DNA from 4 places in the Sphingomonas sp. BL2 genome. Region 2 is predicted to be linked to each of the others. Evidence: predicted binding sites of a transcription regulator. Region 2 holds the regulator's gene; each other region holds the start of a gene.
The links. Region 2 encodes LexA, which represses DNA repair genes until DNA is damaged. Its sites were predicted from a motif close to GTTCCNCNCTTGTTCT; they were not measured.

Region 1 (7,348 bases), 1.2 Mb from region 2:
GTGATGCTGAAGCTGATCGCGGACGCGCCGCGCCACGGCTACGACCTGATCCGCGAGATCGAGGGGCTGACCGGGGGTGGCTATGCGCCGAGCCCGGGCGTCGTCTATCCGACGCTCAGCATGCTCGACGAGATGGGGCTGATCGAGGAGCAACAGTCCGAAGGCGCGAAGAAGCGCTTTGCGGCAAGCGACGAGGGCCGCGCGCATCTGGCCGAGAATGCGACCGTGGTGGACGGCCTGTTCGCGCGGCTGGCGGCGGTCGGGGCGGAGTCCGAGCGGACCGATGGTGCGCCGATCCGGCGGGCGATGGGCAATCTGCGGCAGGTGCTCCAGCACCGGCTGATGCGCGAGGACGTCAACGAGGATACGCTGCATGAAGTTGCGGCGTTGCTCGACGAGGCGGCCCAGAAGATCGAGCGCTTGAAGTGAGCGTCTCGGTCGCACGCGTGCCGACGCATTCGGCGAGCAAGTATCTCCAGCAGCTCGCCAAGCACTGGAGTCACAAGATGGAGGTCACATTTTCGGAAGAGGAGGGCCGCATCGCCTTCCCGAACGGTGCCGTGCTGGAGATGCGCGCGGACAGCGAAACGCTCGACGTCGCGCTGACGGTGCCGGAGGGTGAGGACGTCGATCGGATGCGCGAGGTGGTATCGAGCCACCTCGACCGCTTCGCCTTCCGCGAAGCGCCACTGACGTTCGACTGGGCTACGGCACCCTGACTAAATCCTCCCCGCAAGGGGGAGGTGGCTGGCCCTTGCCAGACGGAGGGGGAGGCAAGGGAAACCGCTGTTCCGTGTCCTCCCCCTCCGTCACCTACGGCGCCACCTCCCCCTGGCGGGGGAAGATCGCGCGGGCGGCACTGAGAAATTTCGGCCTAGGTACCCCGCCGCGCCATTACCTCGAGATACGTGTCCAGCACCGTCTGGTTGATCGTATCCCAAAGATACCCGGCGGCCTTGTCGTGCCCGGCCCAGCCCATCGTTTCGCGCAGGCCCGGCTCCGAAACGATCCGCCCGATAGCATCCGCATACCCGGCGATATCGGTCGGCGGCACGAGAAATCCCGTCACGCCATCATCCACCAGCCCCACCGCGCCCGACGCCCGCGCGGCAACCACCGGCACTCCCGCCGCCATAGCCTCCAGCGTCACGTTGCCGAACGTCTCGGTCACGCTCGGATTGAAGAACACGTCCATCGACGCGACCGCGCGGCCGAGATCGTCGCCCGACTGGAACCCCGCGAACACCGCGCCCGGCACCCGGCTCGCAAACCATTCGCGCGCCGGCCCCTTGCCGATTACCAGTACCTTGTGCGGCACGCCGCGCTGCTCCAGCTCGCGGATCACGTCGGCGAAGACGTCGAGCCCCTTTTCCTTCACCAGTCGCCCAAGAAACCCGACCGCAACCTCGCCGTCCGCTATCCCGTGCGCACGTCGCCATTCGAGATCGCGACGTGTTGGCGTGAAGCGATCGTGGTTCACCCCGCGCGACCAGATCGCGGTCGGCGTCGTCACGCCCCAGTCGCGGACGATCTCCGCCATGCCGCGCCCCGGCACCAGCACTTCGTCGACCCGGTTGTAGAAGCGCTTGAGGATCTTCACCATCACAGGCTCGAAGAACGCCATCTTGTAATAGCGAAAATACGTTTCGAACCGCGTATGGAACGACGCCACCGTCGCGAGACCACGGCGACGGCCATAGCTGACCGCGCGGTGACCCAGGAAATCGGGCGCCGACACGTGGATGATGTTCGGCGCGAACGCGTCCAAGTCGTGCCGGATCGCGGCCGGCAGCCCGCGTGCCATCTTGTACTCGCCGCGGCCTGCAGGCAACGGTAGCGATGGAACCGAAACCAGGTCGCCGACAGGCGGAAATGCAGGATTTGAATTGGTTGGCGAATAGACGCGGACCGTCACGCCCTTCGATAGCAGATGGCCGACAAGCAAGTTCAGCGTCTGGTTCGCGCCGTCGCGAACGTAGTTATAGTTGCCGCTGAACAGGGCAACGCGCAGGTCGGTGGCATTCATCGTCGCGCGGATAACGCCGTGTGCCGTCAAGCGCCACTAAATCCGCAACATAGACTGGCCGCCAGCCATTGATGTTCCCGTATCGTTCTCGTACATCGGCGGTATGGCGAAACCCCAGAAGCGTTATGTGTGTCAGGCCTGCGGATCGGTATCGCCCCGCTGGGCTGGGCAATGCAGCGACTGCAGCGAGTGGAACACGCTGGTCGAGGAGGCGAACACCGCCGCCACGCCGTTCCATTCGAAGCACAATCTCCAGACTGGTGGCCGCGCGATCCAGCTCGTCGGGCTCGATGCCGAGATCAAGCTGCCCGACCGGATGGCGACGGGTATCGCCGAACTCGATCGGGCGCTGGGCGGTGGGTTCGTCGAGGGTTCGGCGACGCTGATCGGCGGTGACCCCGGCATTGGCAAGTCGACGCTGCTGTTACAGGCAGCGGCGAAGATGGCGCTCGCCGGCCAGTCGGTCGCATATGTTTCGGGCGAGGAAGCGGCGGACCAGGTCAGGTTGCGGGCGCGGCGGCTCGGGCTAGGCAACGCACCGGTGCAGCTCGCGGCGGCGACTTCGACGCGCGACATCCTGACGACGTTGCAGACCAAGCCGCCGGCGATGCTGGTGATCGATTCGATCCAGACGATGCACTCTGACCTGATCGAAGGCGCACCCGGCACCGTCAGCCAGGTCCGTGCATCGGCGCAGGAGCTGATCCGCTTCGCCAAGGAGCGCGGGACGGCGGTGGTGCTGGTCGGGCACGTGACGAAGGACGGCTCCATCGCGGGCCCTCGCGTGCTGGAGCATATGGTCGACACGGTGCTGTCGTTCGAGGGCGAGCGTAGCCACCAGTACCGCATCCTCCGCGCGATCAAGAACCGCTTCGGCGGGACCGACGAGATCGGCGTATTCTCGATGCAGACCGAGGGGCTGGCGGAGGTCGGCAATCCGTCGTCGCTGTTCCTGACGCACCGCGACGATGCGATGACGGGGGCGACGGTGTTTCCGGCGCTGGAGGGGACAAGGCCGGTGCTGGTCGAGATCCAGGCGTTGACGGTACGCTTGGCGTCGGGTGCGACACCGAGGCGTGCGGTCGTCGGCTGGGATTCGGGGCGGCTCGCGATGATCTTGGCAGTACTGGAGGCGCGGTGCGGACTGAGTTTCTCCAATGCCGAAGTCTATCTCAACATCGCCGGCGGTTACCGGGTGCAGGACCCTGCGGCGGATCTGGCGGTTGCGGCGGCGTTGATCTCTGCGATGTCGGAGCGGCCCGTGCCAGTCGACGCGGTGGCGTTCGGCGAAGTCGCGCTGTCGGGCGAGATCCGCCCGGTCGCGCATGGTCCGTTGCGGTTGAAGGAAGCGAGCAAGCTCGGCTTCGAACGCGCATTGGTGCCGGCGTCGATGACGGGGGAGAAGAGCGGGATGAAACTGTCGGGGTTCAAGACGCTGGCGTCGTTCGTCGACCACATGATGGGGCGTGGTTAGGCACCCGAAACCTTGTTTCCCCGCGAAGGCGGGGACCCAGACTGGACTCCCGCCTTCGCGGGAGAACAAGGCAGCGTCGTGACAGGGTGGGCGGCCCGTTGATATCCGCTCGCTTAACTCGCGCTCTAAAGTCGCTTGCCTTGTCATCCTTTTATTGTTGGGCCTGATTTGACCCAAGAAGAGCCCCACCCCGGCGGAGGCCGGGGCCCAGTTGGGAGACGCGGATGGCGACCGCTACGCTTAATTACTGCGACCTCTCCAACTTGGCCCCGGCCTCCGCCGGGGTGGGACGGTGGGGTGTTTTCGATCACCGGTTAATCAAACCGCACGCAACGGCACCGCGTCCCGCCAATCCACCACCCCCGAACGCATGGCCTCTCGCGACAGCCATGCTATGGCCGCCGGCATGGCGAACACGAAAAGCAATACCGGTACCGTCGAGGTCGACGGCACCCGATACGACTGGCACCTCCAGCGCGAACCGCAACACACGGATGCCGAAGGCTGGAAGGGCATGACGATCTCGTTGTTGCAGGACGATGCCAAGCGCGAAGCCCTGCTCGAGTTTCCCGCGCCGAAACGCCTGTTGAAGGGGTTGCCGCGCGGGCGGCTCCAGATCGACGACGCGACGATCTCTCGCGGCGTGCGGGCGGCGTTGGCCGCGGGATGGGAGCCGATGTCGCGGGGCAAGCCGATGGTCTTCACGGTGGATTCCGAAGGGAATTGAACCGTGGATCGGCGTGAAACCCCGACCCCGATGGACGCGCGCACGCGGATGCAACCCCATACCGACGTGGAGACCGCGCTGCTCGGGCCGATCCTGCCCGATCGAGCGTGCGGCGATTGCACCGCGTGCTGCACCGAACTGACCGTGGACACCCCCGAGTTCGGCAAACCCGCGGGCACGCCGTGCATCCACCTCTCCAATAAGGGGTGCGGCATTCATGCGGTTCGCCCGCGCATCTGCCGGACCTGGTTCTGCGCCTGGCGACGGGTCGCGGGTCTGCCCGACGAGGCGCGGCCCGACCGGTCCGGGCTTGTCGTCTCGCTCAATTTCGTCAAGGAACCGCAGAACTGCCTCGAAGGCGTCTCGATCAACGTCCGCGTCCTCGCCGGCAGCAACGCGATCGCGAACGGCATGGCTGCCACCGTGCTCGACAGCGTCTGCAACCAGCTTGTCCCGGTGTGGTTCAGCGACGGGTCGAAGAAGATGCTGATGCATCCCGACACCGACGTCGCCCGCTTCGTCCTCTCGGGCGAGGCGGCGCCCGCGCATCTGCAGGACGAAGTCGCCGCGTGGTGCGAGCGCTACGGTGTGTTCGGTTCGAACCACTAGAGCGCGTCGGTCGCCGCGCGCACTAGCGGTTCGCGCCGCGCGTCCCTATTCCAGAGACCATGAACCTCACCGCCCTAGACATCGTCGTCCTGATCGCCGTCGCAGGGTCCGCGGTGCTGGGGCTCGTGCGCGGGTTCGTCACCGAAGTGCTGTCGATGTTCGCCTGGGTGGCGATGGTGGCGATGTTGAAGCTGTTCCACATCCCGCTCGCCGCCGCGCTGTCGCCGATGGTCGGGACGGTCGGCGGCGCGGCGGTGCTCGCGTTCGCGATCATCACCGGCGTGACGTATATCGGCGGGCGGCTGGTCGCCAACGCGATCGGTGCGCGGACCCGGACGTCGATCCTTGGGCCGGTCGACCGTGCGCTGGGCTTCGGGTTCGGCGCGCTGAAGGGGCTAATCCTCGCCAGCCTCGTCTTCCTGCTCGCGACGCTCGTCATGGACACGATGAGCGGCGGCCCGTCGCGGCGGCCCGGCTGGATGACGACATCGCGGACCTACCCGCTGCTCAACGCGACGAGCGCGGGGATTGCCGATTTCGTCGACCGCCGCCGCCGCGGCAAACCCGTTTTCGGCGCAACCACGCCGCCTTCCCGATCCGATAACGCAAGCGAGCCGAAGCCATGAGCGCGCCCCTTTACAATGCCGAGATCTTGCGCCTTGCCGCGACGATCCCGCATCACGAACGCCTGCTTGAGCCGATGGCGACCGCAGAGCGACGCTCGCCGATCTGCGGCAGCCGTGTGACGATCGACGTCGCGGTCGACGACGAGGGCAAGGTCAGCGAGGTCGGCCTGCTGGTCCGCGCCTGCGCGCTAGGCCAGGCATCGTCGTCTCTTCTCGCGTCGAACATCCTCGGCCGCACCCCCGCCGAACTCGCCGCAGCGCGCGACGCGCTGACGGCGTGGCTTGCGCGTGAGGGCGATGCACCGGATTGGCCGGGGATGGATATCTTCACCCCCGCGCTCGACTACACCGCGCGCCACCCCTCGATCCGGCTCGCGTTCGAAGCGGCTGCCGAAGCTGCCGATACCGCTGCAAAGGCCAAAGTCTGATGGCGGAGGGCACGTCGCCGTCGCTGCTCCGCGACGGCGTCGTACTGCTCGGGTTCGGGCTGATGTTCGTGCTGCTGTTCCGCCGGCTCGGGCTCGGTGCGACGCTGGGGTATCTGGTCGCGGGCGCGGTCGTCGGGCCGCATGTGCTCGGCCTAGTCGGCGATGCGGAATCTAAGCTCGGGTTCGCCGAACTCGGCATCACGTTGCTGCTGTTCATCGTCGGGCTCGAACTGAACCCGTCGCGGCTGTGGAAGATGAAGGAGGAGATCTTCGGTCTCGGCCTTCTCCAGGTCGCGATCTGTGGCCTCGCGATCACCGCGATCGTCTGGGTCGGCGCGAAGTTCTCGCTCCCCGCTGCGCTCGCGCTCGGCCTGCCGCTCGCGCTGTCGTCGACCGCGCAGGTGCTGCCGATGCTGCGCTCGTCGGGGCGGATGCGCACCCCGTTCGGCGAACGCGCGTTCTCGATCCTACTGTTCCAGGACCTCTCGATCGTCCCGCTGATCACGATCGTCGCAGCGATGAGCCGCAACCCTGCGGACGCTAACGCGCCTCCGGGCTGGCTGCTGGCGATCTATACTGTGTTGGCGGTCGTCGGATTGGTCGTCGCAGGGCGCTTCCTGTTGCGTCCGTTCTTCCGGCTGATCGGCAATCTCGGCGAGCGCGAGATGTTCGTGTTCGCCGGCCTGTTCACGGTCATCGCCAGCGCCGCGATCATGGAATGGCTCGGGCTGTCGACTGCGCTCGGCGCGTTCATCGCTGGCGTAATGCTCGCGGACAGCCCGTATCGGCATGAACTCGAGGCCGATGTCGAGCCGTTCCGCTCGATACTGCTCGGCCTGTTTTTTCTCGCGGTCGGCATGGTGCTCGATCTCAACGCGATCGCCGAACGCCCGTTCTTCGTGATGGCGATGGCCGCCGCGCTGATCGCGACCAAGACCAGCGTCATCATGCTGATCGGCATGGCGTTCAAGATGACGTGGCGGCAGGCATTCGCGCTAGGGCTACTGCTCAGCCAGGGCGGCGAGTTCGGCTTCGTGCTGTTCGCGCAGGCGCAGGCGGGGCTGCTGATCGAGCCGCAGGCCGCCAGCCTGTTCGGCGCGATCATCACGCTGTCGATGGCGACGACGCCGTTCCTGATGGGCATCACGCGGCGCTTCCGGACCGAGCCGATCGCCGAGGGGCAGGAGCGCGACGGCCCCAAGGTCGACGGCGCGAACGCGATCATCGTCGGCTATGGGCGGTTCGGCCAGACGGTCGGCCAGATGCTGCTCGCGCAGGATATCCCGGTGACGCTGATCGACACCGATATCGAGATGATCGATATCGCCGGCGAGTTCGGCGCCAAGGTCTATTACGGCGACGGCACGCGGCTCGACCTGCTGCGGCAGGCGGGCGCGTCGGAGGCGGAGATCATCTGCTTCTGCATGGACGGCGACCAACTCGATCCCGACACGATCG
Region 2 (7,348 bases):
TCGTCGTCGCCGCAACCGGCGTCCCCGTCGCCAAGCACGGCAACCGAGCTGCCTCGAGCAAGGCCGGCGCCGCCGACACGCTGGAGGTACTCGGTCTCGACATGGACCGCGCCGGCGCCACTGCCGAGGCGAGCCTCAACGAGATCGGCATCGCCTTCCTCTTCGCCGCCAATCACCACCCGGCGATGAAGCGCATCACCCCGATCCGCCAACGCATAGCCAAGCGGACGATCTTCAACCTGATGGGCCCGCTCGCCAACCCGGCCGGCACCACCCGCCAGCTCATCGGCATCGCCCGCCCGGACTACGTCACGCTCTACGCCGAAGCGCTCGAACAGCTCGGCACCGAAGCCGCGCTCGTCGTCTCGGGCGAAGAAGGCCTCGACGAACTGTCGGGTGCCGGCCCCAGCATCGTCGCCTCGGTCGGCACCGTCGCGCTGCCGGGCAAAGTCGCCCCCGAAGACGCCGGCCTCACCCGCCACGCGATCACCGACATCCGCGGCGGCGACGCGCACCACAACGCCGACGCGCTCCGCCGCCTCCTCAAGGGCGAAGCCGGCGCCTACCGCGACGCCGTCCTGCTCAACGCCGCCGCCGCCTTGATGGTCGCCGGCACCGTCACCACTCTCGTCGACGGCGCGGCCAAGGCCGCCGCCGCCCTCGACACCGGCAGCGCCGACGCGCTGCTCGCCCGCTGGATCGCCTACTGACATGACCATGCTCGACCGTATCCTCGAGACCAAGCGCGCCGAAGTCGCCGCGCGCAAGGCCACGACCTCGCTCGCCGATATCGACGCCGGTATTGCCCGCATGTCGAAGCCCCGCGGCTTCCGCGCCGCGCTCGACGCCAAGACCGGCTATGCGCTGGTCGCCGAGGTCAAGAAAGCCAGCCCGTCGAAGGGCCTTATCCGCGCCGACTTCGATCCCGTCGCCCACGCCCGCGCCTACGAAGCCGGGGGCGCCGCGTGCCTGTCGGTGCTGACCGACGAAAAGTGGTTCCAGGGCTCCGACGCGTATCTGACCGCGGCGCGCGACGCCGTCTCGATCCCCGTCCTGCGGAAAGACTTCATGGTCGACCCATGGCAGTCGACCGAGGCGCGCGCGATCGGCGCCGACTGCATCCTGATCATCGTCGCAGCGCTCGACGACATCCAGATGGCCGAGATCGAGGCCTCCGCGCTCGAATGCGGCATGGACGTGCTGGTCGAGGTCCACGACGCGCACGAGATGGAGCGCGCGCTGAGGCTCAAGTCGCGCCTGATCGGCGTCAACAACCGCGACCTGCGCGACTTCTCGGTCGATTTCCAGCGCACCTACGACCTCGTCGGCAAGGCGCCCAAGGACTGCACCTTCGTCGCCGAGAGCGGGCTCACGACCCGCGCTGAACTCGACGCGATGGCCGAACACGACATCCACTGCTTCCTGATCGGCGAAGCGCTCATGCGCCAGGACGACGTCGAAGCCGCCACCCAGGCGCTCATCGGATGACCGGCCTGACCCACATCGACGAAGCCGGCGCGGCAAGAATGGTCGACGTCGGCGGCAAGGCGGTCACCGCCCGCGAAGCCATCGCCTCCGGCCGCATCACCATGTCCGCCGAAGCCGCCGCGGCGATCGGCGCCGGCACCGCGAAAAAGGGCGACGTCCTGGCAGTCGCGCGGGTTGCCGGCATCATGGCCGCCAAGCGCACCAGCGACCTCATCCCCCTCTGCCACCCGCTCCCGCTGACGAAGGTTGAGATCGAACTCGTAGTGGACGAAACCGGCGTAACCGCGACCGCCACCGCCTCGACCGAAGGCAGGACCGGCGTCGAAATGGAAGCCCTGACGGCTGCCACGGTAACGCTCCTGACGATCTACGACATGGCCAAGGCGATCGACAAGACGATGGTCCTCACCGACATCCGCGTCCGCGCAAAGTCCGGCGGCAAATCCGGCAACTGGACCGCCTAAAACAAAACCCTCTCCCCAAAGGGGAGAGGGAAAGACGCCAAAGGCGTCGAGGGTGAGGGCAGGCCAAGCAGAACGCGCTCAGCTGAACTCAATCCCCGCCAATAGCCCATTCATGATCCTCGACGATCGTAGACTCCACCGGCCGCCCCGCCGCATCGAGCGAAGGATCATACCGAAACCGCTCCTCTATCAACCGACACGTAAGCGTATCCAGCTCCCGGCTCCCGCTCGACCGAGTCACCCGGCACCGCGAAACCCGCCCATCGGTCTGCACCAGATACCGCACCGAAACCCGACCCCGAATCCCCGTCTCGGCCGCCTCGCGCGGATAGTCCGAATCCTTCAACCGCCCCTTACGCCACCGCGGCGGCGTCTCCTCTCCACCCCCACCGTCACCATCGCCATACCCACCGCTGCCGGTGCCATTACCAATCCCCCCACTCCCGGTCCCCGGTCCGCGAACATCCGAAGCGCCAGCCGTCGCCTGCGCCCCCACCCCAGCCTTCTCCGCGACCACGACCGGCGGTGGCACGACGATCGGTACCACCGGCGGCGGCGCCACCACCTCCGTAGCCTTCGACTTCAAATTAGGCGGCGACGCAGCCCCCTCCGGCTTGCGGCTAGGCGACGGCCGAGGCCTAACCTTCTCCTCAGGCGGTGGTGGTGACGGCGGCGCCGCATCGAACACCTTCAACGCATCGCTCACCGCCGCCGGCATCGGCACCACCAGCCCGTTGAGCAGCGCATAGCCCAGCACCCCCGGCAACAGGGCAGCACCCACCGCCGCCCCGATCCTGTCTCTCGCCCGAGGCTGATTACGTGTCATCATACTGATCTGGTGCCTCTTTCTCCCAAACAAAGCCCTGCTTCGGATGAACCCCCGCTGGCCGAGCGCTTTGGGAAGGCGACAGGCGATCACCCGCGTCCCCTCGTCGGCTCGGAAGAGGGCAGCCCCCCAACCACCACCCCGGCGAAGGCCGGGGCCCAATTGGGAAGTTCGCAGTAACGAAGCGCGACGTCCGCCAAACCCATGTTTCCCCGCGAAGGCGGGGACCCAGTCTGGGCTCCCGCCTTCGCGGGAGAACAAGAAGGATGTCGCAAACGTTCGATATCAAGCAGCGCAGAGAGCAACGGATCGTCCTGCCGCAGCCCCAACAACACCTGTCCTACATCCCAAACCCATGGCAAAGCGCCAGCCACGCCAAAACTCACCCCCTCCCGCCGGACCTTCTACCGGACGAGACCGTTCCAAACCTGAACCCCAGATCCGCTCCCGCCAAGAGTCTCCCAGCGTGTGAACTTCCTGCACTTCCAGCAGGAAAACCACGTAATATCAGAGCCAAAAGCATGACCCTAGTCCCCGTCGCCGAAGCCCAGAACCGCCTCTTCGCCATGGCCCCCCGCGTCGCTAGCGAGACCGTGACGTTACGCGAAGCCGCCGGCCGCTGGGCCGCCGAGGACATCCTCGCCCGCCGGACGCAACCCGCCGCGGATCTCTCGGCCATGGACGGCTACGCGATCCGCTTCGAAGACCTCCCCGGCCCCTGGAAAGTCATCGGCGAAAGCGCCGCCGGCCGCCCCTTCGCAGGCCACGTCGCCTCCAACGAGGCCACCCGCATCTTCACCGGCGCCGCCATGCCCGACGGCGCCGACACCGTCATGGTCCAGGAAGAAGCCGAGCGAGACGGCGCGACCCTGATCCTAGCCGGCGAAGGCCCGCCCACGGTCGGCCGCAACACCCGCCGCAAGGGCCTCGACTTCTCCACCGGCACCCGCCTCATCGCCGCCGGCGACCGCCTCAGCCCCGCACGCATCGCCGTCGCCGCAACCGGCGGCCACGGCAGCCTCACCGTCAATCGCCGCGTCCGCGTCGCCGTCGCCGCCACCGGCGACGAACTCGTCCCCCCCGGTTCGACCACCGACGGCGTCGCGCTCCCCGAATCGAACGGCATCATGCTCGCCGCGATGCTCGCCGACATGCCCGTCGACGTCGTCGATCTCGGCATCCTGCCCGACAATCTCGACATACTCCGCGAAGCCTTCGCCAGCGTTCAGGCAGACCTGCTCGTCACCACCGGCGGCGCGTCGGTCGGCGACCACGACCTCGTCCGCCCGGCGATCGAAGCCGCCGGCGGCACCATCGAATTCTGGCGGATCGCGCTGCGCCCCGGCAAGCCGATGATGGCCGGCCGGATCGGCGAGATGATGGTGCTCGGCCTCCCCGGCAACCCGGTCTCCGCGTTCGTCACCGCGACGTTGTTCGTCAAACCCGTCGTCGCGCACATGGCCGGCGCCCGCGACCCGTTGCCCCAGTCGACCCACGCCCTCCTCGGCGAAGACCTGCCCGCCAACAACGCCCGCACCGACTATCTCCGCGCCGAACTGCGCGACGGCAAAGCCTATGCCTCGACGATCCAGGACAGTTCGATGCTGCTCACGCTCGCCCGCTCGACCTGCCTGATCGTCCGCCCCGGCAACGCACCCTTAGCAAAGACAGGCGAATCGGCGGAAATCCTCGTGATCGCGTGAAGCGAGCGCTTGACGCGGTTAATTATGTTCCATAGAAGTTCCCAGTCTGTTCCGGACGGAGAACCGCCATGCTCACGCGCAAGCAGCACGAACTCGTCTGCTTCATCAACGATCGCCTCAACGATACCGGCGTCTCGCCGTCGTTCGAAGAGATGAAGGACGCACTCGACCTCAAGTCGAAGTCGGGCGTCCACCGTCTGATCAGCGCGCTCGAGGAGCGCAACTTCATCCGCCGCCTGCCGAACCGCGCGCGCGCGCTCGAAGTGCTGCGCATGCCCGAGCGTGCGGAAAAGAAGACGCCGACCAAGCCATCGAACGTCAAGGCCGCCCCAGCGGCCGCGACGCCGCAACCAGCGAACGACGTCGTCGAAATCCCGCTCCACGGCCGCATCGCCGCCGGCGTCCCGATCGAGGCGTTCGAAGGCAGCACTATGCTGGCTGTCCCCGCCGCACTCCTCGGCACCGGCGAACACTACGCCCTCGAAGTTTCGGGCGACTCGATGGTCGAAGCCGGCATCCTCGACGGCGACTACGCCCTGATCCGCCGCACCGAAACTGCCCGCGACGGCGAGATCGTCGTAGCCCTGATCGAAGACAGCGAAGCCACTCTAAAATACTTCCGTCGCGAAGGCGCCATGGTCCGCCTCGACCCGGCAAACCGAGCCTACGACCCTCAACGCTATGCCCCCGCCCAAGTTCGCGTCCAAGGCAAACTCTCCGGCATCCTCCGCCGCTACGACTGAGTTGCCGAGACCGGGCTGCGTCATCGCGACGCAGCCCGGTCTCGGTTTTTGGTTGCTCAGGAAAAGCGACAGCCTAGCCCCTTAGCTAAGTCGCTTCTCCGCCCGACAACAGCGACGGGATCTGTTGGGCAAGTTAAGCTAGATGCACTGGGCGTGTCGAAAAGCGGCTAGTTTTTCGACACCCCCAACCAGCCCCCAAGCGTCCGAAAGCCCCTCTAACGCTTCGATGCATAGTCGCGCTCTCAACTCGAATGCCCAATCTCTGCGCCTCTGCGCCTCTGCGCGAACATCTCGTCCTCAATCTCCAGCGCGGCCGAAGAATTGGTTCACGTGGAGACGCGGAGCTGTTGCGCTTAGGGAAAACGAAGCACCTCCAAACGTCTTCGGAAGGAAGACTAAACAGTCCCCAGCCTGAGCCACCCCGTCATACAAAAACCTTCTCCGCGCCTCCGCGTCTCGGCGTGCACCAGTTCTTCTTGCTGTGACCGTATGCGACGACGGAAGATTTTGTTCACGCGAAGGCGCAAAGGCGCGAAGATATGGTGCCTGGATCAGCGCCTACCGGCCTTCGCGGACCGCCGAAAACCAACGTCGGCTTATCGTTCATGGAGGTATAAAGGTCTCCCGAGTCGCATCACCTTCGCGCCTTTGCGCCTTCGCGTGAACATTTCTACTTTGACGGACTCGGCTGGCGCGAAACGCCGGCACAGCACCGTGAAACCGGTCATGGCGCGGCCTGAACGCGTACGCGGTGCGTTCGAGGAGAGGCGGATCGCGCCAGGGGTGGCGATCGCCTGCGTTCAGGATCGTCACGACTGTCCCGCTACCTAAGGTCAGCGCGACGCCGCCCGTACGCCGGAGTACACGACGATCCAGTTTCAGCCACCGTGGTACACACGGTTTCGGCAGACCGCGTTCGCTGACGACGACATCGGCGCCGTGACAGGCGGTAATGAACTCAGCAATCGGAACCATATAGGCGCTGCGGGTCGCCAGGATGCGCCACATCTGTCCCCGCGCAGCAATATCTGTGACGCAAAGATCGCGACTGCACCGCGCATCGGGTTGGTCCGCCAGCAGCAGCGGCTCGCCATCCACCCCGCCATTCTCGGCCAGCATGTCGCGCGTGTAGTCGCCCGCTCGGTCGCGCAGCATCGCGAGCCCCGCCGCCGTTCGCACCGCGACATGGCGCCCGTCACCGGTCACGAGAACGTCCGGGGCCGGCGTCGTCAGCGCCCAGACCGTGCCGATCACCAGCGGGACCAGCCCGAGCCGTCGCCACCGCGTTCGCCACAAGGCGATCCATATTCCCCCGACGATCATCAGCGCGAACGCCGCCGTCGGCATCGCGGGCAAGGACCGCACCGAGCCTGGCGCGCTGGCAACGATATGCGCAAGCCACAGCAGAGCATCGAGCGAGCGCTGCACCAGCCACCATATCGGCGCCCCGAGCCCGCCCGCATCGAGCAGCAACGCCAAAGCTTCCAGCGGCATAACGACGAAGGTCGTCAAGGGAATGGCGACGATGTTGGCGAACGCGCCGTAAAGCCCGGCCTTGTGGAAATGATAGACCGCGATCGGCATGAGCGCGAACTCGACGAGCAGGCCGGTGAGCAACAGCGATGCTATGCCGCGGGCGAGGCGGTGCGCTCGCCCCTCCTCATGCGGACCGAAAAACGCGCGGATCACCGGATGCTCGTGCAGCGCCATTATCGCAGTGATTGCCGCGAACGAGAGTTGAAAGCTCGGCCCCGCCGCCGATTCGGGCAGCACGAGCATGACGCACGCCGCGCCCGCCGCGACGAGGCGCAAGGTCATCGCCTCGCGCCCCATCGCCAGCGCCGCCAACACGAGCAGCGCGGCGACGCACGACCGGATCGTCGGGACTTGGCTGCCCGTCAGCAGCGTATAGCCGATCGCTGCCGCTGCTCCCGCCAACGCAGCGATCAAAGGCAAGCGCGCGTGCAACGCCAGCCACGGGCTCAGCGCCAGCAGCCGCAGCACGATCAGCATCGTCGCGGCTACCGCCGCCGTAATATGCAACCCGCTCACCGACAGCAGATGCGCGAGCCCGGCGCGGCGCATCGCCTCCGAATCCTCCTCGCTGATCGCGCCGACGTCGCC
Region 3 (7,348 bases), 440 kb from region 2:
CGGCGTGACGATGCACGGTTCGCCCTCGACCGGCAGGATCGCCAGCGTCAGCCGCTCGCTCGTGTGCCAGCGGACGCCGGTGAAGTAGATCATCGACGATCCCGGCTCGATCAGGACCGCGCCGATGCCCGCCGCCTTCATCAGCGATTGCGCGCTGGCCAGCCGCGCGGCGCGTTCGGTGGCGTCGATCGGCCTGGTCGCGCCGGTGATGTCGGACAGCGCCGACAGGTCCGGCTCGGCGGCGCGGAGGATCGCGGTGGTCGACAGCAATGGTGCTGCGATTGCAAGGCTCAGCATGTCGCGGCGCGAGGGGCTGAAGGCGGGTTTGTGGCGTGCGGTCGACATCGCCGGACGATAGGGTCCTTGACCCGGGCGCAGCAATCCCCTTCCCTGTTTGCACTTCTCGGGAGCGATTAATGGCCAAGCGGCTAACCTACTACATCTTGTTCGGCCTCGTCGCGGGGATGGTCGTCGGCTGGATCCTGAACGCGTCGATCGACAACGGCACGGCCGAGTCCGCCGAACGGCTGAAGGACATCGCCGGCTATTTCTCAATCGTGACGACGCTGTTCCTGCGGCTGATCAAGATGATCATCGCGCCTTTGGTCTTCTCCACGCTAGTCGTCGGGATCGCGCATATGGGCGATACCGGCGCCCTCGGGCGGGTCGGATTGCGCAGCCTTGGCTGGTTCATCTGCGCTAGCCTTTTGTCGCTCACCCTGGGCCTGATCCTCGTCAACGTGTTGCAGCCGGGCGTCGGCCTCGCGCTCGCGATCCCACCCGCGACCGCGTCGAGCGGCGTCGACCGCGCGGCGTTCGATCTCGCCAAGTTCATCACGCACATAGTCCCCGACTCGATGATCGCGGCGATGGCGGGCAACGAGATCCTCCAGATCGTCGTGTTCTCGGTGTTCGTCGGCGTCGCGATCACCGCGGTCGGCGAGAAGGCCGCGCCGCTGGTCAAGGCGATCGAAGCGCTGGTCGCGGTGATGCTCCAGATCACCAACTATGTGATGCGGTTCGCACCGTTCGCGGTGTTTGCGGCTGTGACCGCGACGCTTGCCGAGCGGGGCCCGGCCATCCTCGGCCAGCTCGGCTATTTCATGCTAAGCTTCTACATCGGCTTGGCGCTCTTGTGGGCTGTGCTGATCGGGATCGCGTTCTTGCTGATCGGGCCGCGGACGCGGTTGCTGGTGCGGTATATCCGCGATCCGTTGATCCTGGCGTTCTCGGCGGCGTCGTCGGAGGCGGCATATCCGCGCACGCTGGAGGCGCTAGATCGGTTCGGCGTGCCGCCGCGGATCGCGAGCTTCGTGCTGCCGCTGGGCTATTCGTTCAATCTCGACGGGTCGATGATGTACATGACGTTCGCGTCGCTGTTCATCGCGCAGGCGTATGGCATCGACATGCCGATCGGGCAGCAGATCGCGATGCTGCTGGTGCTGATGGTGACGTCGAAGGGCATCGCGGGGGTCCCTCGCGCATCGCTGGTCGTAATCGCCGGGACGCTTTCGATGTTCAAGATCCCGGAGGCGGGGATCCTGTTGATCCTGGCGGTGGATCATTTCCTCGACATGGGGCGGTCGGCGACGAACGTGATCGGGAATGCGGTGGCGGCGACCGTGGTGGCGAAATGGGAGGGCGGGCTTGATGAGCGGGAGCCGGCCGATCGGGACTTTCCGCATGCGCCTACCGGGCATGGGCCGAAGGTGGATATGGACAGCTACGAGAAGATAGGGCCGGGGCAGGTGTAAGATTCGACGGCGATGTTGAACTCATGACCTCTGAAGGGTGTCCTTTTACGCTGGCGCACCACTGAAGAAGTACCTCCCCGGCGAAGGCCGGGGTCCAGTTGGGAGACGCCGGTGATCACCGTAGCGCCCCGTTATTTCGACCTTTCCAACTGGGCCACGGCCTTCGCCGGGGTGGGAGTTTGGCGAGAGATCGTCTTTTTGGCCCCCATCTGGTTCCCGACTTGCGCTACTCAAGCGTAGGCGTAGGGGCCGCCCTTCTTGAGGCCGGCCTGATATGCTGGCCGCGCGTGGACCTTGGCTAACCACGCGATCGTCGCGGGGCGGGACTCGTCGAGACCGCCGCGGCTGCGGGCGGCTTCGAGGGGGAAGCTCATCATGATGTCGGCAGCGGTCATCTCGGCGCCGGCGAACCAGGGGCGCTGCGACAGTTCGGATTCGACGTAATCAAGGTGAACGTCGATCATCGGCTGAATCTTTTTGGTCGCCGCTTTGCCCAGTAACGGGATGCGCGCGAGGACGAGCTTCAGGAGCAGCGGCGGCATCATTGAGCCTTCCGCGTAGTGGAGCCAGAAGCGGTAGCGTAGCGCATCGGCGCGGTTGGCGGGGGCGCCGAGTTTGCCGTCCGCCTTGTCGACGAGATATTCGACGATCGCGCCGGTTTCGGCGACCACTTGCCCATCATCCTCGATCACCGGCGACTTGCCGAGCGGGTAGACCTGCTTGAGTTCGGGCGGCGCGAGCATCGTTGCCTTGTTCCGCTCGTAGCGCTTGATTTCGTAGGGGAGGCCGAGTTCCTCGAGCATCCAAAGGATCCGCTGCGATCGCGAGTTTTCGAGGTGGTGGACGATGATCATGCGGACTCCCCTGTTTTTTATTCGGACGATTTGCGCGCGGTCCAGATCCAGGCGGCGGCGGGGAATTCCACCGTGTCGCCGTGTCGGTACCGGTCGCAGACCTGGGTGAGACGCGCGATGTGGCGCTCGCGTTCCTCGGGGGCGGCGTCGCGGATGGCGGAGGCTGCCGGGCCGATGCGGCGGAAATAGTCGACGGCGTCGGCTGCGGGGTCGGCGCCCTCCCCTGCCCGGTAGGCGAATTCGACACGCTCGGGTGCCGCGACGTGCCAGCCGGATTTTCCGAGGATGCTCGCGACGTAGGTAGGGTCGGCGAAGGCGAAGGGGCCAGGTGCGGTGGTTGCTGGCGCGTCCGCATTGCCGCCGGTCGCGGTGATGATTTCGGTGGCCCAGCGGTTGGCGGCGCGGTCGGCGAAACAGGAGAAGACTAGCGACGCGTCTGGGGCGGCGGCTTCGGCCAATGCCGTGAAGGCGAAGACGGGATCGGCGAAGAACATCACGCCGTGGCGGGAGACGTAGAGGTCGATTGGGGCGTGGTTCGGGGCGGCGGCGGTGATGTCCGCGCACTCGAAGCGGGCGTTGGATGCGGTTTTGGCGCGGTGTTTGGCGATCTCGATCAGGTTTGGTGAGAGATCTATGCCGGTTATCTGCGCGTTCGGGAGTGCTTGTGCGGTGGCGAGTGAGGTTGCCCCGGCGCCGCAACCTATGTCGATGATCTTGCGGGTTTGGGGGGTGGCGGCGGACAGGATCGCGGCGTTCAGATGCGGGGTCAGGTTGGTGAAGCTGCGGTCGGTTCGGTGCCATTCTGTGGCCCAAACGTTGCCTATTCTGCCGGTCCAGTCGTAGGCGGTGGTCATGGGCTGGGGTGCTTTTTCGGTTGCGGTCGGGGCGGCGGTTTGGAGTGAAGTATAGGAAGTGTAGACGCTGGAGCGGGCTTGGTGTTGCGGGATTTCGAGGTTTTCGCGAGCCTGGCGCGCTGCTTTTCCTTGTTTCCCCGCGAAGGCGGGAAACCAGACTGGGCTCCCGCCTTCGCGGGAGAACAAGAGTGGGTCGGCTCGTTCAAGAATGTGGGGTCATTGCCGCTAAAGAGCTTGGTTTAGCACAGAGTTTCATTTGCAGGGTCATGCCAACTGGGCCCCGGCCTTCGCCGGGGTGGTGTTGGGAGGTGGGCTGGCGCGGTGTCAGTTCACCATGTGTTCGAACTATCGGTCGTGCGCATCTTCGGCCTCATGAGCCATGAGCCATGAGCCATGGGCCAAGCACCATGCCCTCACCCTCCCATTGCGAAGGCAATGGGTACCCCCTCTCCCCGGAGGGAGAGGGTAAGAAAATCAGGCGTCGTCGCCTTCTTCGGGGCCGGCCATCATTTCCTCGGCGACCTTGTCGGTGCGCGCGCGGATCTGCTTTTCGAGGCGGTCGGCGGTTTCAGGGTTGTCCTTGAGGAACGTCTTCGAGTTCTCGCGGCCCTGACCGAGGCGGACGCTGTCGTAGCTGAACCACGCGCCGGACTTCTCGACGAGGCCCGCCTTTACGCCGAGATCGAGGATCTCGCCGAGCTTGGAGACGCCCTGCCCGTACATGATGTCGAACTCGACCTGCTTGAACGGGGGGGCAACCTTGTTCTTGACGACCTTCACGCGGGTCTGGTTGCCCGTCACCTCTTCGCCGGCCTTGATCGCGCCGATGCGGCGGATGTCGAGGCGGACCGAGGCGTAGAACTTCAGAGCGTTGCCGCCGGTCGTCGTCTCGGGATTGCCGTACATGACGCCGATCTTCATGCGGAGCTGGTTGATGAAGATCACCATGCAGCGCGAGCGGCTGATCGAACCGGTGAGCTTGCGCAAAGACTGCGACATCAGGCGGGCCTGAAGGCCGACATGGCTGTCGCCCATCTCGCCTTCGATTTCGGCACGCGGCACGAGTGCTGCGACCGAGTCGACCACGAGCACGTCGATCGCGTTCGAGCGGACGAGCGTGTCGACGATCTCGAGCGCCTGCTCGCCGGTGTCGGGCTGCGAGACGATCAGTTCGTCGATGTTGACGCCGAGCTTCTTGGCATAGACCGGGTCGAGCGCGTGCTCGGCATCGACGAACGCCGCGGTGCCGCCGCCCTTCTGCGCTTCGGCGATCACGTGGAGCGCGAGCGTGGTCTTGCCCGAGCTTTCCGGACCGTAGATCTCGATCACGCGGCCGCGCGGCAGGCCGCCGACGCCGAGCGCGATGTCGAGCCCGAGCGAGCCGGTCGAGATGACCTCGACCTGCATGGTTTCCTTGGAGCCCAGGCGCATTGCCGAGCCCTTGCCGAAGGCGCGGTCGATCTGCGCGAGCGCGGCGTCTAGCGCCTTCTGCCGGTCGTTGGTTGCGGTTGCCATGCCGGTGTCGATCACTTTCAGATTAGCGGCCATCGAATATGCTCCCATCGCTAAAGCAAGCGCGCGTGCCATTCAACGCGTCAAACACCATGTATTCTCTTTGTTCTTTTGGAACAAGTGGGGAACGATGGGTTTGTTGCGGGAAATTTGCGGCGGTGGCGTCGTGCAGAGCCCGTCGGCCGCGGGGACGGCATCATTCTGGCATCTACCGAGTCCGCATGTTCGAAGCTTCAGGCCCACGGGATCGTGAGTTCGTTGAGTGCAGGCGTTGGAAGACGTTCTGTGCGGACACGAGTCGGGCAAGTGCACCTCCCCGGCGGAGGCCGGGGTCCAGGTGGAGAGGTTAGCGTGACAACGTGCGTCTGTCGTCAGGAGCGTTTCCCAACTGGGCCCCGGCCTTCGCCGGGGAGGTGCTTTTGTTGTGGGAGATAATGCCGAACACGTTCGGGATGACCGACGAGGGACGGGATCGGCGGTGTGGGCGTTTAGGTCGAGATCGGTTCGGGTTGTTTGGACGCGGGGTTTGGACAGCCAACGGATCGGAAGTCTGAAGGTGTCCGGGACCGGCGGTTTCGTTTGCGGCTCTCGATCCTGACTTTCGTCAGGATGACGGGCGGTGGCGGCGCGGTGACACCCCGCCTCAAAGGTGCCAACGCCTATCGACCGATCAGGCGAGCGTTGTCGCGAGGGTCCACCAGCCTTTGGCTTGCGCGGCGGTGGCGGCGGTGTCTCTGGCTTCGGGGGTTTCGAACAGCGCGAAGCAGGTGGCGCCGGAGCCGGACATTCTGGACAGGAGGACGCGTTGGGCTGCGTCGAGGAGCGTGCGGACTTCGGCGATTTCGGGGGCGAGGGCCAGTGCGGGGGGTTCTAGGTCGTTGCGGCCGGCTTTTGCGCGGTCGAGGAGATTGCCTTCGGGGATCGGGCCTCGGTCGTGGCCGTCCCAGGTCTTGAAGACGGCGGCGGTGGAGACCGCGACACCTGGGTTTACGAGCAGGAGGGGGGTGCCGGACAGGCCTTCCAGGGTGGTGAGAGTGTCGCCTTTGCCGGTGCCGAGTGTGGTGCGGTTGGCTAGGCAGGCGGGGACGTCTGCGCCGAGCTTTGCGGCGATTTCGTGGAGGCGGGGGTCGGTTGGGGCTATGCCGTGGAGGCGGGCCAGCGCGCGGAGGGTGGCGGCGGCGTCGGCTGAGCCTCCGCCTATGCCCGAGGCGATGGGGAGGTGCTTTTCCAGGGTTATGGCGTGGTGGGTTTCTGGGGCAAAGGCGGTGGTGAAGGCGTCTGCCGCGGCGGTTACCAGGTTGCCATGCCAGGGGGCGTTGCCTGGAGTGGTGCTGGACGAGCGGGGTTCCTCGTCATTGTTCGCCCCCAATTGGGCCCCGGCCTTCGCCGGGGTAGTGTTCGGGGTCGGGGTAACGCTCTGGACGGGGAGTAGTGCTGCGGCGAAGGGGCCGGTTATGGTGAAGCTGTTGGTTTGGGCGGGTTCTACCGTGATCAGGTCGCCGTCGGTGGCGAAGGCGAAGAGCGTTTCGAGGTCGTGGTAGCCGTCGGGGCGGCGGCGGCGGACGTGGAGGGCCAGGTTGATCTTGGCGGGGGCGGGTTCGGTGATGGCGGGCATTGTCGGTCTCGGGGTTTGGCGGCGAAGGGGTCCAGCGCGGCTTAGCGTAATACGCGTGATGTCTGCGGGTTTAAGCGCGTCATCCTGACGAAAGTCAGGATCCAGGGTAACGATTGGTGTCGTCCTTGGCTCTGGATCCTGACTTTCGTCAGGATGACGGGAGGGGATGCCGCACACCTCGCCAGTTGCGGGCGTTGTCACGATCACTTCCGCGGCTCGTCCGCCACTCAGAATTCGTTGTGATCTCGCGAAGCGGCCCCTTTGCCGTCAACTCGCCTTGCCCTCCCCGCGGCTGCGGGTCCCTTCCCTCTTCCGGTGGGAGAGGAGGGGTTTCAGCGGCGGGCTTTCGGCGGGAGGCCGTTGGCGATCTTGGCGGTTATGCGCGCCGTGTCTGCGGGTTCGGCGGTCAGCAAGGCGGCGCGCCAGGCGTAGCGCGCTTCGTAGTTTCGACCGGTGCTCCAATAGGCGTCGCCGAGGTGGTCAGCGATTTCGGCGTTGGTGGGTTCGGCCTGCGCGGCGGTTTCGAGCAGGGGGAGCGCTCGGGCGGTGTTGCCGGCGAGGTGATAGGCCCAGCCAAGCGAGTCGGTGATTGACGCGTTGGTCGGGTCGATCCGGCTGGCACGTTCGAGCAGCTTGATCGAGGCGGGGATGTCGTCGCCGTGCTCGACCTGCGCGAAACCGAGATAGTTGAGTGCGAGCGGTTGCGCGGGGCCGCGGGCGACGGCCTTTTCCAGTGCATCGCGCGCTTCGGGCCAGCGG
Region 4 (7,348 bases), on a different replicon from region 2:
GATCTCGAGGAGGCCCAGAAGGAAGGCGCCGAGGAGAGAGAAGAGGGTGGGCTATATTGAATTGTTATAGGGGGGTTTTGAGCATCGCGTCCTTGAGCGTATTGCCTGCGATCCCCCCGGCAGCGACCGCGACTACGACGTTCCCTACGAAGAATTCGACAATACCAACGACGCTGCCGAACGCGATCAGCGCCGAGGTCGTCACCGGCAGCGCAGCCGTTGCCTTACCGATCGCGACCTTCGCCTCTTGGCGAACGACCCGAAGCCGTTCGAACACGGGCTCGAGCGATCGACCTTGATCGACTGCCGCGATCAGATCGCCAAGCGCACGATGTAGCGCCTTCAGCTGCTGCAGCGCTACCGCGCGATCGGCATCGACAGGGCCACCATTGTCGCGAGCGAGCTCCTCATCGTCGATCAGCCGTTGCACGGCTTCCAAGGCAACAGGCGCCAACGCCTGAATGACAGCGGCATGCTCGCGCAGGGAAGGGCGCCCGGTCCACGTCGTCGAACTGACGGCATCCGGTCCGCGAACCTCATCCCAGAGCGCCTTGAACTGCTCACGGACCATTTCACGCCGCGAGGTGCGATCCTTGGTCTCTCTCACATGACGTACGAATGCCTCAAGGCTGGGCTGCGCCGCGACGAAAGCTGGCGCCAACGGCCGCAGGTCGTTCCGGCCAAGTAGCGCCCGGCGCAGCGCCTTGTAGCGCGTGTCGTCCGCCAGATCCTGAATGCCATCGCAAGCGCCCAGACATAGAGTTTGCAGACGCTGCAGCGCCTCCTCGTCGTTCAACCCTTCCGGCCAATGTGTTCCTGAATAGCCCATCGCATTCGATCCGTTTTGACTCAGCTAACGGTCGGATGCACGAATGTTTGCCTGTAGGACATAGCGAGAACATCAAGGGACCAGAACGTCGCTAGACATACGGGTAGCGATGATGTTGGTGGACGGCCCTGATGCCGATCCGCCCCGAACATGTCTTCCTGTACCCGATCGATTGGCCGCAGCTATCGCATCTGGTCCGCTTCGTGCGCGCAGGCGGACGCTGCGAACATTGCGGGCGCCCACACGGACAACGGGTCTTCTACATGGGCGACGGACGCTGGTGGGACAAAGGCCGGTCGTATTGGCGTAATGGCGACGGCGGACGTGTTCGCCGACCGACCGAGAACATCCTCGATTCAGGCAAATGGACACCGGTGGTGCTGGCCTGTGCGCATCTCAATCATGACCCCAGTGACAGCGCGCTTAACCAGCTGGCAGCGCTCTGCCAGCGCTGCCACATGATTTACGATGGCCCTGAACATCATCGTCGACGTCGGATGAACGCACATTACCGGCGTGCGCTCGGCGATCTGTTCTACGGCCCATATCCGATGCGGGGGGCGGACTGGATCACCCCGACACCCATCAGCATGCTCGATGACAGCCGATCGCTATACGCGAACGTCCGGTAGCTCGGAGCGCCGGAAACGCTGTGCCGGCTGCGTCCGGGCAAAAAAAAGGGGCCGCCAAAAGCGACCCGGGAAGTTTTTAGGAGAGGATGCCTGAAAGGCGTCATCTTGGTATCCGGCAGGCCGGGCAATGGCGAATGCAAAACTGGCTAATCCGGATTGCATTTCATGCACTTGGCGGGATGTCGGAGCCAAACTCATCCCTTGGCTAGCTCGGCGATAAGGCACGGCTGACGAAGGTTCGATAGCGCGGGAAACGGACTGGATCCGGCACGCCGATCCGCATGCCCAATGACAGTCGTTCGCATACGCGCATTCACGGTAGCCCGCCTCCGCGGCACATAGCCAAACGCGCTTCGCAACGTTCGCAGGCAGAACCTTATCCACATGAGTATCGAGTCTGACGCTTGACCAAACGGTTCTGGTAACGGAACATAAAGGGAACAGGTAGAGTCTAGACATCATGATCACCGCCCTCGAGTCTCTGCCGACAACCATCGCCCACCTGCAGACAATCGCAACGCCGGTGGTGGATCACCGCATCATGCCGTTCGGTATCCCTGCGCTCGACGATCGCCTCGCAAGCAGGGGCCTTCGCGCTGGAGCACTGCACGAGGTCGCCGCACAAAGCTGTTCGATGGTCGACGATGCCGCAGCAACGCTGTTCCTCGCAGGCATCGCCGCGCGAGAAGCGGCGCATACAGGCGGACCGGTGCTGTGGGTGAGCTGTCGCAACGATCTCTATGCGCCGGGCTTGGAGCAGGCGGGGCTATCATCTGCCGACTTGATTCACGCACAACCCCGTGACGATGCAGCTTTGCTGGCCGTCGTCGAAGACGCGGTGCGCGATGGAACGCCGTCAGCGGTGATCGCCGAGGTTAGCGTGATGTCGATGGTGGCGACCCGGCGCCTGCAACTGGTCGCGGCCGACGCCGACATTCCCGTTCTCATCCTGCGACGCAGACGTAACCGCGACCAGGATCCGCTCGCCGAGCCGTCTGCCGCCTGGACGCGCTGGAGGATCGCCAGTGCGCCGTCCGAGCGCCTTGGCGTCGCCGGCGTCGGCCGATCGCGGTGGCAGATTGAAGTCGCACGGCAGCGTGGCGGCGAAGCATTTTCGATAATTTTGGAGGGCTGCGATGAGACGGGTTGTCTCGCTGTTCCTGCCGCACTTGGCCATCGAACGGCTGAGACGGCTGGACCGGCACGCTACGCGGCCGCCTGAGCGGCCACCCCTTCAGCTTCCCGTCGACGACGATCCCGGTGCGTGTTCGGTACCACGGGGCGGCGGATGGCGGCCGGGTGCGCGGTGGGCGCGCGCTGATATGCCGACCAGGCATGACGTGGAAGGTCAGATCGCAGCGCTGCCCGCGCATGCCAAGCCGCCCATGCGTGAACTCGGCCGACGATCGGAGGCGGCGAACCATCCGTTCCACCGACCAGCGCGAGACGACAGTCACGACAGGGTTGCGGCGACCGTTGCTGCGTTCCACCGGGCCCCGCTTGCGCTGATCGGCAAGGTTGGCCGGCGCGAAGAGGTGGTGGCCGCCTGCGATGGCGCTGCCGCGTTAGGGATCACGATCGGGATGGCCGCGACCCATGCGCGTGCGTTAGTGTCCAATCTCGACATCCGACCGTCCGAGACGGGGGCGGATGCCGCAATGCTGGATCAGCTCGCGCTACGCGCGGTGCGCCGCTGGTCGCCGATCGCCGCAGCCACACCGCCCGACGGGCTGTGGCTCGACCTGACCGGCTGCGCGCATCTCCATGGCGGGGAAGAACGGTTCTGCCGGCGTCTGCGCGCGTTTTGCCAGCGTGCCGGGTTCACCGCGCGCGTGGCGGTTGCAGACACACCGGGCGCGGCACACGCTATTGCCCGGTTCGGGCCTGCCGACATCGCGATCGTGCCCACAGGGCGGACGGTTGAAGCGCTCAGCGGCCTACCGGTCGCGGCCTTGCGCCTAGCAGGCACGGCGCTTGTCGCCGCCCGCAAGTTCGGCTTCGAACGCGTCGCCGATCTCCTGCCTGTTGCGCGAGGGCCTTTGGCACGCCGGCTTGGGCTGGCTGCCATCACGCGGCTCGATCAGGCCCTTGGCGCGGTCGCCGAACCCATCACGCCGCGCACCGACGAGGTCATGCCGATCGTCGAGCGCCGGCTGCTCGAACCGATCGTCACCGCAGACGCGATCGCGCAGGTCATGGAGGATCTGCTTGGCGACATGGCCGAACTGCTGCGCGCAAAGGGGCTTGGCGTACGATCGCTGCGGCTCGGTGGGTTGCGCGTCGATGGCACCGAGCAGGTCGTCGCGGTCGGCACCTCACGACCGACGCGTGAGGTCTCGCACCTGCTGCGGCTCATGAAGCTCAGGATCGAACGGATCGATCCGGGCCTGGGGCTGGAGCAATTCTATCTGGCGGCGCCGCACACCGAACCACTCGACGCGGTCGATCTCGGCGCGGTTCTCGCCGGTGAGGTCCTTGTGCGTGATCCGGCCCGTCTCGTCGACGTCGTTGCCGGCCGCATTGGCGCTGACGCCGTGTTCCGGATCGCGCCGGTCGAAAGTCACGTACCCGAGCGCGCCGTCATGCGGGCCGACCCGGTGGTGGCGCCTGCAGGTTGGCCGAAATGGCGGCGACCGACGCGCCTGCTGGCTAGGCCCGAACCGCTGTGGGGTGTCATAGCGCTCATGCCCGATCAGCCGCCCCGGCGGTTCGAGTGGCGCGGCCGGCCGCACAAGGTCGTGGCCGGCGACGGCCCCGAGCGGATCCACGGTGAGTGGTGGCGCCGTGACGCGGAAGTGTGGGCTGTCCGCGACTATTACCGCGTCGAGGACGAGATGGGCGGTCGCTACTGGGTGTTCCGGCGTGGCGACGGGTTCGTCGAGGATACCGGCGATCTCAGCTGGTGGATGCACGGCGTGTTCGCATGACGGACTATGTCGAACTTCAGGTCCTCACGCATTTCTCACTGCTGCGCGGCGCGTCGAGCCCCGAGGAGTTGTTCGCGGCTGCCGCGCTGCTCGGCTATCCGTCGATCGGGGTCAGCGACATCGGCACGGTCGCGGGCGTGGTGCGCGCATGGGAAGCGCAGAAGGCGACCGGCGTTCGCTCGATCGCCGGAACGCGCGTCAATTTGTCCTGCGGGCGGCAGCTGCTGCTCTACCCGACCGACCGCCTCGCCTGGTCGCGCCTGACGCGTTTGCTGACGGTGGGCAAGAAGCGGGCGGGGAAGGGGGGATGCCTGCTCCACTGGCATGACCTCGAACCCTGGTCGGAGGGCATGATCGCCATCCTGCTGCCGGTTGAGGCGGACGAGGAGAATCTGGCGGCGCTCGCCGACCTGAAGACAGTCTATGGCCGTCGCGGGTACATGGCGCTGTTCCAACGGCGTCGGCCGGACGACGCCGTGCGGATCGACGCGCTGGCGCGGCAGGCAGGTGGCGCTGGCGTTCGCGCGGTGGTGACGGGTGATGTCCTCTACCATGCGCCTGAAGCACGGTTGCTGCAGGACGTGGTGACGGCCGTGCGCGAGAAATGCACCGTCGACGAACTCGGCTACCGGCGTGAGGTCAATGCCGACCGTGCGCTCAAATCCCCGGACGAGATGGTCCGGCGGTTCAAGGCGTATCCCGATGCGCTGCGTGCAAGCGTCGATATCGCCCGTCTATGCACCTTCGATCTGGGCGAACTGGCCTATCAATACCCGCATGAGCGGCTGATCGACGGGCTGACCGCGCAAGAGGCGCTGCAGAAGCTCGCGGAAGACGCTGTCGACACGATGTTCAACGGTACGGTGCCGGCTGCCTATACCGATCAGATCGCGCACGAGATGCGGCTGATCGGTGAGCTTGGCTATGCGCCGTACTTCCTGACCGTCTACGCGATCGTCCGCGAAGCCCGTCGCCGGGGCATTCTCTGCCAGGGCCGCGGCTCGGCCGCCAATTCCTGCGTCTGCTTCGTGCTCGGCGTCACCTCGATCGACCCAATCAAGCACGAGCTGCTGTTCGAGCGCTTCGTCAGTGGCGAGCGCCGCGAGCCGCCTGATATCGACGTCGACTTCGAGCATGAGCGTCGCGAAGAAATCATCCAGTGGATTTACGAGACCTATGGCCGCAACCACGCGGCGTTGACCGCCGTCGTTACACGCTACCGCGCGCGCGGCGCCGTGCGCGATGTCGGCAAGGCGCTCGGGTTACCCGAGGACCTGACATCGTCATTGGCAGGGCAAGTGTGGGGCTGGTCGGCCGAGGGCGTCGGCGAAAAGCAGGTCAACGAGCTGAACCTCGACATCGGCGATCGTCGCCTGCGCCTCACGCTCGAGCTTGCCCGCAAGCTGATCGGTGTGCCGCGCCACATGTCGCAGCATCCAGGTGGCTTCGTCCTTACCCATGACCGTCTCGACGATCTTGTCCCGATCGAACCGGCCGCGATGGAAGACCGGCAGATCATCGAATGGGACAAGGACGACATCGATGCGCTGAAGTTCATGAAGGTCGACGTGCTGGGCTTGGGCATGCTCGGCTGCATGAACCGCGCCTTCAACATGCTCGAGGCGGACAAGGGGCTGCGGGTCGGTTTGGCCGATCTGCAGGACGATGATCCCGACGTCTATGCGATGATCTCGAAGGCCGACACGCTCGGCACCTTCCAGATCGAGAGCCGCGCGCAGATGTCGATGCTGCCGCGGATGAAACCGCGGCGCTTCTACGACCTCGTCATCCAGGTTGCGATCGTACGCCCCGGACCGATCCAGGGCGACATGGTCCACCCGTATCTGCGTCGGCGTGAAGGGCTGGAGAAACCGGAATACCCACGACCCGAGCTGCGCGCGGTGCTGGAGAAGACGCTCGGCGTGCCGCTGTTCCAGGAACAGGCGATGAAGGTGGCGATCGTCGGGGCCGGGTTCACGCCGGCCGAAGCCGATCAGCTGCGCCGCGCCATGGCGACGTTCAAGTTCACAGGCGGCGTGTCGCACTTCAGCGAAAAGCTGATCGGGGGCATGGTCGAGCGCGGTTATCCGCGTGAATTTGCCGAACGCACCTTCCGCCAGCTTGAAGGCTTCGGGTCTTACGGCTTCCCCGAGAGCCACGCCGCCTCGTTCGCCAAGATCTCCTACGCATCGTCGTGGATGAAGCATCATCATCCCGACGTGTTCTGCGCGGCACTGATGAATGCGCAGCCGATGGGCTTCTACGCGCCCGCGCAGATTGTCCGCGATGCGCGCGAACACGGCGTCGTGGTTCGCCCCCCTTGCGTCAACGCAAGCCGCTGGGATTGCACGCTGGAGCCATATGGCGGGCGGTACCTCGCCGTACGATTGGGGCTCCGGCAGATTCGCGGCCTGTCCAACGCGGACGGCGCGAAGATTGTCGGTGCGCGCGAGCTGACCGCGTTCGAGAGCGTCGAAGACGTATGGCGACGATCGGGCGTCCAGCGCGCCGCGATCGAGAAGCTCGCGGACGGCGACGCCTTCCATAGCTTTGGTGCCGATCGTCGCCAGGGCTTGTGGAAGGTGAGGGGGCTCGGTGAAGCGCCGCTACCGCTGTTCGCCGCGGCCGATCGCGCCGACCAGGCCGTCAGTGCGGAAGGGATCGAACCTGATGTCGAACTGCGCCCACTGACCGATGGTCGCGAGGTGATCGAGGACTACCGCGCGCTGCAACTCTCGCTGCGCGCGCATCCGCTGACTTTCGTGCGTGACGAGCTGGCCAGGCGCGGCGTGACCAAATGCGCAGACCTGGCCACCATCCGCGATGGACGCCATGTCGAGGTCGCCGGCATCATTCTCGTTCGCCAGAAGCCGGGGTCTGCCAAAGGCGTTCTGTTCATCACGATCGAAGACGAGACGGGAATCGCCAACGGCATCCTGTGGCCCGACCGGTTCGAGCGG

Region 1: radA (DNA repair protein RadA) is a predicted target of LexA. The motif match lies at 2,100-2,115, and genes of this name have one in related genera.
Region 3: recA (recombinase RecA) is a predicted target of LexA. The motif match lies at 5,088-5,103, and genes of this name have one in related genera.
Region 4: AC1ME3_RS18775 (ImuA family protein) is a predicted target of LexA. The motif match lies at 1,888-1,903, and genes of this name have one in related genera.

What each region holds. Positions count from the first base shown of each region.
Region 1 covers NZ_CM155261.1:154,276-161,623, reverse strand. The annotation lists gene AC1ME3_RS00805 (PadR family transcriptional regulator) at 1-429, shown strand, start outside; gene AC1ME3_RS00800 (DUF2218 domain-containing protein) at 426-719, shown strand; gene AC1ME3_RS00795 (glycosyltransferase family 4 protein) at 875-2,026, opposite strand; gene radA (DNA repair protein RadA) at 2,130-3,500, shown strand; gene AC1ME3_RS00785 (hypothetical protein) at 3,895-4,227, shown strand; gene AC1ME3_RS00780 (YkgJ family cysteine cluster protein) at 4,276-4,836, shown strand; gene AC1ME3_RS00775 (CvpA family protein) at 4,896-5,462, shown strand; gene AC1ME3_RS00770 (iron-sulfur cluster assembly scaffold protein) at 5,459-5,890, shown strand; gene AC1ME3_RS00765 (cation:proton antiporter domain-containing protein) at 5,890-7,348, shown strand, end outside.
Region 2 covers NZ_CM155261.1:2,957,856-2,965,203, reverse strand. The annotation lists gene trpD (anthranilate phosphoribosyltransferase) at 1-710, shown strand, start outside; gene trpC (indole-3-glycerol phosphate synthase TrpC) at 712-1,488, shown strand; gene moaC (cyclic pyranopterin monophosphate synthase MoaC) at 1,485-1,952, shown strand; gene AC1ME3_RS13885 (energy transducer TonB) at 2,041-2,733, opposite strand; gene AC1ME3_RS13880 (molybdopterin molybdotransferase MoeA) at 3,300-4,481, shown strand; gene lexA (transcriptional repressor LexA) at 4,550-5,224, shown strand; gene AC1ME3_RS13870 (ComEC/Rec2 family competence protein) at 5,828-7,348, opposite strand, start outside.
Region 3 covers NZ_CM155261.1:2,517,343-2,524,690, reverse strand. The annotation lists gene AC1ME3_RS11770 (M24 family metallopeptidase) at 1-345, opposite strand, end outside; gene AC1ME3_RS11765 (dicarboxylate/amino acid:cation symporter) at 417-1,754, shown strand; gene AC1ME3_RS11760 (glutathione S-transferase family protein) at 1,985-2,608, opposite strand; gene AC1ME3_RS11755 (class I SAM-dependent methyltransferase) at 2,626-3,462, opposite strand; gene recA (recombinase RecA) at 3,937-5,010, opposite strand; gene AC1ME3_RS11745 (4-(cytidine 5'-diphospho)-2-C-methyl-D-erythritol kinase) at 5,645-6,589, opposite strand; gene AC1ME3_RS11740 (tetratricopeptide repeat protein) at 6,922-7,348, opposite strand, start outside.
Region 4 covers NZ_JBWXPL010000002.1:61,810-69,157, reverse strand. The annotation lists gene AC1ME3_RS18790 (hypothetical protein) at 1-60, shown strand, start outside; gene AC1ME3_RS18785 (hypothetical protein) at 65-829, opposite strand; gene AC1ME3_RS18780 (hypothetical protein) at 961-1,461, shown strand; gene AC1ME3_RS18775 (ImuA family protein) at 1,922-2,683, shown strand; gene AC1ME3_RS18770 (Y-family DNA polymerase) at 2,784-4,388, shown strand; gene AC1ME3_RS18765 (error-prone DNA polymerase) at 4,385-7,348, shown strand, end outside.